Phyllobacterium zundukense: one gene and its partner. The protein of the gene in region 1 interacts with the protein of each later gene in a pairwise test. Links are inferred from orthologs where the notes say so. Each region holds a gene or a part of one and is shown in the gene's direction. Other genes may lie near its edges.

Region 1 (3,309 bases):
CCTCTCTGGATGCATCCGATCGCAAGCGCGCCCTGCAGGCCGAATATCAGGCACTGGAATATTCGCCTGCCGGAAAGACCGTCGAATGGAAAAACAGTAGCGGCAGCCGATCCGGTGAAGTCGTTGCGGCGCAGCCCTACCAGGTGGGCTCGCAAAACTGCCGCCAATATACCCATACGGTGCGGGTCGACGGCACGCCGCAATCGGCCCGCGGCACGGCCTGCCGTAATGAAGACGGCAGCTGGACTCCACTCACCTAAAGCCTATTGACGTTCACGCCAGAACTGAACTTCAACAGACTCAAGCCATTTCCAACCTTTGCGGCGAATTGCCCTATCAATTTAAATCCATTTGGATTTTACGCGGGGGTGGGGGTATGTCTCTGGCATGGTTTTCTGGATTATTGCTGCTTGTCTGACCGTTGGCGCGACGCTGCTGGTGCTCTTGCCGTTGACGCGGCGTGCCAAGGCGCCCGTGTCCGACAACCAATATGACGTCGAGGTCTATCGCGATCAGTTGCGTGAGCTCGACGCCGACGAGCAGCGCGGGCTCATCGATAGTGTCAACAGCGAGCAGGCGCGCGCGGAAATCGGCCGCCGCCTGCTGAAATCCGCCAAGGCGGCACAAGCCGATGAAGCGATTGTCCGTCCGCAAAAAAGTGCGACACGCGAATGGCTAACGCTCGCAACAGTTCTTGCCATCCCACTGATTTCGTGGGGTATCTATACGAAGGTCGGTTCGCCTGATCTTCCAGCACAACCGTTGGGGGAGCGTCTTGCCAAGCCTGCGGACCAGAGCACGCCCGCAGAATTGATTGCGCGTGCTGAGGCCCATCTGACGCTTAATCCCGATGACGGTCAGGGCTGGGAAGTGCTGGCGCCAATCTACCTGCGGCTCGGCCGTCCGGCTGACGCCGTCACAGCCTACCAGAATGCTATTCGTCTCAATGGTGACAGCGCCGCGCGCCAGCTCGGGCTGGGCGAGGCATTGGTCGCGGCTGCCAATGGCAAGATCACGCCCGAAGCCGAAGCTGTGTTCAGGCACGCGCTTGAGCTCGATCCGAAGGATATGCGCCCGCAATTCTACATTATTGACAGCTGGATGCAGCAGGGCCGTCTGGGCAAAGCTCGGGACCTGATCCGCAAGCTTCTGGTGGAGGCGCCTGCCGATGTACCCTGGCGCGAACAGGCGCAGGCAGCCTTGACCAGGCTCGATCAGGAGATCGCGGGTGATGCGCCGGACGTGAGCGATGTCGAAAAGACCGGCCCGGATGCCTCGCAGGTGGAAGCCGCAGCAGGCATGAGCAGCCAGGACCGGGCAGAGATGATCGAAGGCATGGTTGCCAGCCTTGCCGAAAAATTGAAACAATCACCTGATGACGTAGACGGCTGGGAGCGGCTTGTTCGCTCCTACGTCGTCCTGAACCGGCCCAATGATGCGATTGAAGCGCTGGGCCGGGCAAAGAAGGTGCTGAGTGCTGACAAGATCGCGAAGCTCGATACCGTGGCCGAGGATCTCGGCCTCGCAGACGAGCCGGAGAAAGACTGATGACGCGCAAACAGAAGCGGCTTTCGGTGATTTGTGGCGGACTGCTTGTTCTGGCAGTCGCGGCGGCGCTCGTGCTGTTTGCACTCCAGCAGAAGATCGCCTTTTTCCGCATGCCGTCCGACATTCAGGCATCCGATGTGGAATCGGAGTCGCGTTTCCGCCTCGGCGGCCTCGTCGAGAAGGGCACTGTGATCCGGGGCGAGGGGACCAAGATCAGCTTTTCCGTCACCGACCATGTCAAAAGTGTAGCCGTCACCTATGATGGCATCTTGCCGGACCTTTTCCGCGAGGATCAGGGGGTGGTCATCGAGGGCAAGTTCATGCCCGGCGGCGCCTTCGTTGCGGATAGCGTTCTTGCCAAGCATGACGAGAACTATATGCCGAAGGAAGTTGCCGACAGTCTGAAGGCCAAGGGCGTCTGGCAGGGAGAGAGCAAACAGCCATGACCGTAGAACTCGGACATTTCGCACTGGTACTCGCATTAGCCCTTTCGATCGTTCAGGCCGTGCTTCCCGTGCTCGGCGCCCGTCGTAATGATGACCGGATGATGGCCGTTGCCGTTCCTGCCGCATTCACAGTCTTTGCCTTGATCGCCCTGTCTTTTACCGCACTGACGGCGGCCTACGTTCTTTCCGATTTCTCCGTACAGAACGTCTTTGAGAATTCGCATTCGCAAAAGCCGCTGCTCTACAAATTTACCGGCGTCTGGGGCAATCACGAAGGCTCGATGCTGCTGTGGGTGCTGATCCTCAGCTTCTTCACGGCGCTGGTCGCCTTCTTTGGCAATAATCTGCCGCCAGCGCTGAAGGCCAATGTGCTTGGTGTACAGGCCTGGATCGGCACGGCGTTTCTTCTCTTCATTGTCGCGACGTCCAATCCGTTTGCCCGCATCAATCCGGCGCCGATCGAGGGGCAGGATCTCAACCCGATCCTGCAGGACATCGGCCTCGCCATCCATCCGCCCATGCTCTACCTCGGCTATGTCGGGTTCTCCGTATGCTTTTCCTTTGCGGTGGCAGCGCTGATCGATGGCCGCATCGACGCCGCCTGGGCACGCTGGGTGCGTCCATGGACGCTGACGGCCTGGCTGTTTCTGACCGGCGGCATCGCCATGGGCTCCTACTGGGCCTATTATGAACTCGGCTGGGGCGGCTGGTGGTTCTGGGATCCGGTCGAGAACGCATCGTTCATGCCATGGCTCGCCGGAACGGCGCTGCTCCACTCGGCGCTGGTCATGGAAAAGCGCTCGGCGCTCAAAATCTGGACCATTCTCCTCGCGATTCTGACGTTCTCATTGTCGCTGCTCGGTACATTCCTGGTGCGTTCAGGCGTACTGACCTCGGTTCATACATTTGCCACCGATCCGGGACGTGGCCTGTTCATCCTGGCAATTCTTGTGCTTTTCATCGGCGGGTCGCTGGCACTCTTCGCCTGGCGGGCGCAGACATTGGCGCCGGGCGGTCTGTTCCAGCCGATTTCGCGCGAAGGGGCGCTGGTCTTCAATAATCTGTTCCTGACCACAGCCGCGGCGACCGTATTGATCGGCACGCTCTATCCGCTGTTGCTGGAATCCCTGACCGGGACGAAGATTTCCGTCGGCGCGCCGTTCTTCAACCTGACCTTTGGCCCGTTGATGATCCCGCTGCTTGCCGCCGTTCCCTTCGGGCCGCTGCTGGCGTGGAAGCGCGGCGACATCCTGGCGGTGGCGCAGCGCCTTATGACAGCGTTCTTCATCGCGCTGCTGGTGGTGGCGATCGTGCT
Region 2 (3,103 bases), 1.4 Mb from region 1 along the record:
GGCAGAAGGCAAGCTTCGGCTCGATGATGCGCCGGTTGCGTTTGAGGGTCTTGTGGCAGCCTCGCATTATCTCGGCCACCTCAATGCCATGAAACCTGTCTTGACCATCGATGAAAATCTGCGCTTCTGGCAGTCGTTCAACGGGACGGGCCAGTACTCCATTGCCGAAGCACTCGAACGTGTCAGTCTTGGCGATATAGGCCACCTGCCGTTCGGCTATCTCTCCACCGGGCAAAAACGCCGAGCGAGCATTGCCCGCCTGCTACTCAGCGATCGCCCGGTGTGGCTGCTGGACGAGCCGACGGCAGGATTGGACAAGGCATCGGAATTGCAATTCGCCGGATTGATGCAAGCGCATCTCAAAGGGGGCGGGATCATTGTCGCCGCAACGCATCTGCCGCTCGGGCTCGAAGGTTCAAGAGAACTGTCATTAGGGACGATGGTATAATGGGGGCCTTGTTCCTGCGCGAAATCCGGTTGGGGTTGCGTGCCGGCGGCGGCGCGCTGGTCGGCATCCTCTTCTTCCTCGCGGTTATCGCCGTTGTTCCCTTCGGTGTCGGGCCTGACTTAAAGCTGCTCGCCCGTATCGGCGCTGCGATGCTGTGGATCGGCGCCCTGCTGGCAACTCTGCTCGGTCTCGACCGGTTGTTTCAGGCAGACCGCGACGATGGTTCGCTCGATCTGCTGATCATGGCGCAGGAGCGGCACATGCTGGCGCTCACCGTGCTGGTGAAATGCCTGGCGCACTGGACCGTGAGCGTGCTGCCGCTGGTGGTCGCATCGCCCCTGCTCGGCCTGTTCATGAATATGGAACCGGCCGCGATTGGTGCGACCACGCTGACGCTGCTGGTCGGTACTCCCGCAATCACGTTGATCGGTGCGGTGGGGGCAGCCGTCGCGGTTTCGCTGCCCCGAGGCGGCCTTCTGGTTTCGGTAATCATCCTGCCGCTGACCATACCGGTACTGATTTTCGGTGTGTCTGCGTCCTATGGCGCAGTTGAAGACCCGGCACCATTTCTGGCACCTTTCCTTATTCTTGCTGCGATTACGCTGTTCTTTGCGGTTCTCGGACCGCTGGCGGCGGCAGCGGCGTTGAAATCCTCGGCAGACTGACAGAGAGGTGAATTGCGAAAAGGGCCCCGGAAAGCTAAGAGAACATGATGAGTGATGCAGTTTCCAAGACCGGACGATGGATCGACCTGGCAAACCCGACAAGGTTCCTGAGCCTTGCCGGCGCTGTACTACCCTGGCTCGGCGGATTGACGATTATCGTACTTGCCGTTGGCTTCTGGATGTCGATGCAGGCGCCCGACGATTATCAGCAGGGCTCGACCGTCAAGATCATGTTCATCCATGTGCCTTTCGCCTGGTTGTCCATGATGTGCTACACGATCATGTCCATCGCGGCGCTCGGCACACTGGTCTGGCGTCATCCATTGGCGGATGTGTCCGCCAAGGCTGCTGCCCCCATAGGCGCGGTGTTCACAGCGCTCGCCCTGATCACCGGCTCGCTCTGGGGCAAGCCCATGTGGGGCACATGGTGGGTGTGGGATGCGCGTCTCACCTCGGTTTTCGTGCTGTTCCTTATGTATCTCGGGATCATCGCACTCACACGCGCCATGGACGATCCAGCGAAATCGGCGAAAGCCACCGCCATCCTCACGCTGGTCGGCTTCATCAATATTCCGATCATCAAGTTTTCCGTTGACTGGTGGAACACCTTGCACCAGCCCGCATCGGTTTTCCGCATGGGTGGCTCGACCATCGATCCGTCATTGCTCTGGCCACTGCTGGTGATGGCAATAGGCTTTACGCTGCTGTTTTTCACATTACATATCATGGCGATGCGCAATGAAATCTGGCGCCGCCGGGTTATCGCCATGCGCCGTGTCGCGGCGCGTAGCGCGGAACGGAGGACGGAACAATGATGAGCCATACCGGGTTTGTCCTTGCCTCATATAGCGCCGCGCTCATTGTGCTGGCCGGCCTGATTGGGTGGATTTTCATGGATCAGCGTATCCAGCGCCGGGCGTTGCTGGAACTTGAATCGCGCGGTGTGCGGCGCAGGTCCGAGACGAAGATGGACAGCGCATCGTGACGGAACAGGATCAGGTGGACAAGATCCCGGCGAAGCGCAGCTCATTGTTCGTCTTCTTGCCGCTTATTCTCTTCGTCGCTCTCGCGGCGATTTTCGCTTTCCAGCTTGCATCCGGCCGGGATGAATCCGTCATCCCCTCGGCTCTTATCGGAAAGCCCGCACCAAACCTTGTCCTGCCTGCCGTCAGCGGCTTGCAAAAGAATGGACAGCCGGTTCCCGGCCTTGATCCTGCAAGCTTCAAGGGACAGGTCACCCTCGTCAACGTCTTTGGTTCCTGGTGCGTGCCGTGCCGGGTGGAGCATCCGTTGCTGATGCAGCTTGCCGAAGACAAGCGGATTCGTCTGGCCGGATTGAATTACAAGGACAAGACCGAAAACGCCTTGCGTTTTCTGGATGAGCTCGGCAATCCCTATGCGATGATCGGTGCAGACACGAATGGCCGTGCCGCGATCGAATGGGGCGTCTACGGCGTGCCGGAAACCTTCCTGATCGGTCGGGACGGCATCGTCGCCTACAAGCATGTCGGGCCCTTCACCGAACAGTCGATCCGCGATGATCTGATGCCGGCTGTGGAAACCGCTCTAAAGAAGTAACAGTTCTCTCAGTTTTCCAGCATGGCGTAGTGCCTCACCCAACCAGCCGCGCGGGTTGCGGCCGTCGCTGTGCTGTCATAGGCGTGGGTGAGCGGGACGGTGATCATCCGATAGCCGAATGTCGTCTTCGTTGCGACCGTAACCGGCGCGTCAATAGGTGTTCCGAGCGCCAACGTCTCGATCGGCCGGTCGGCGGCGGGCGCCGGAACTGTAAAGGACCGGCTGGCTACCGCTGTTCCCGGTGCAGCTTTTACCGTGCAGGTCGCGGTAATCAGCGGGTAATCGGCCTTGGTGTTCTGGCGAATCTGGCTTTCGAGATCAGCGCGGCAACGCTCGATGCTGGTCCAGCCGGCATCTGCGGTCTTGATATATTCGCAGATTTTCGCATCGCAGTCGCAACCCATCAGGGTCA

What was found.
Region 2: the proteins of ccmE (region 1) and BLM14_RS19420 interact in binary tests that used the Escherichia coli proteins (3 or more experiments, as listed by UniProt). The link is inferred for Phyllobacterium zundukense from one-to-one orthologs.

Annotation. Positions count from the first base shown.
Region 1 is NZ_CP017940.1:2,509,785-2,513,093, reverse strand. What follows is about bases 280-3,270. They hold ccmE (cytochrome c maturation protein CcmE), read left to right. Parts: upstream 280-1,547; coding sequence 1,548-1,994; downstream 1,995-3,270. Other genes in these bases: BLM14_RS12615 (heme lyase CcmF/NrfE family subunit), read left to right, coding at 1,991-3,270; ccmI (c-type cytochrome biogenesis protein CcmI), read left to right, coding at 388-1,548. Also shown: BLM14_RS12630 (RT0821/Lpp0805 family surface protein), read left to right, coding at 1-260; more of BLM14_RS12615, read left to right, coding at 3,271-3,309. UniProt on the Escherichia coli protein: Heme chaperone required for the biogenesis of c-type cytochromes. Transiently binds heme delivered by CcmC and transfers the heme to apo-cytochromes in a process facilitated by CcmF and CcmH.
Region 2 is NZ_CP017940.1:3,885,608-3,888,710, forward strand. What follows is about bases 258-3,042. They hold BLM14_RS19420 (heme ABC transporter permease), read left to right. Parts: upstream 258-1,157; coding sequence 1,158-1,928; downstream 1,929-3,042. Other genes in these bases: ccmA (heme ABC exporter ATP-binding protein CcmA), read left to right, coding at 258-448; ccmB (heme exporter protein CcmB), read left to right, coding at 448-1,113; ccmD (heme exporter protein CcmD), read left to right, coding at 1,925-2,098; BLM14_RS19430 (DsbE family thiol:disulfide interchange protein), read left to right, coding at 2,095-2,691; BLM14_RS19435 (hypothetical protein), read right to left, coding at 2,700-3,042. Outside these bases: more of ccmA, read left to right, coding at 1-257; more of BLM14_RS19435, read right to left, coding at 3,043-3,103. UniProt on the Escherichia coli protein: Required for the export of heme to the periplasm for the biogenesis of c-type cytochromes.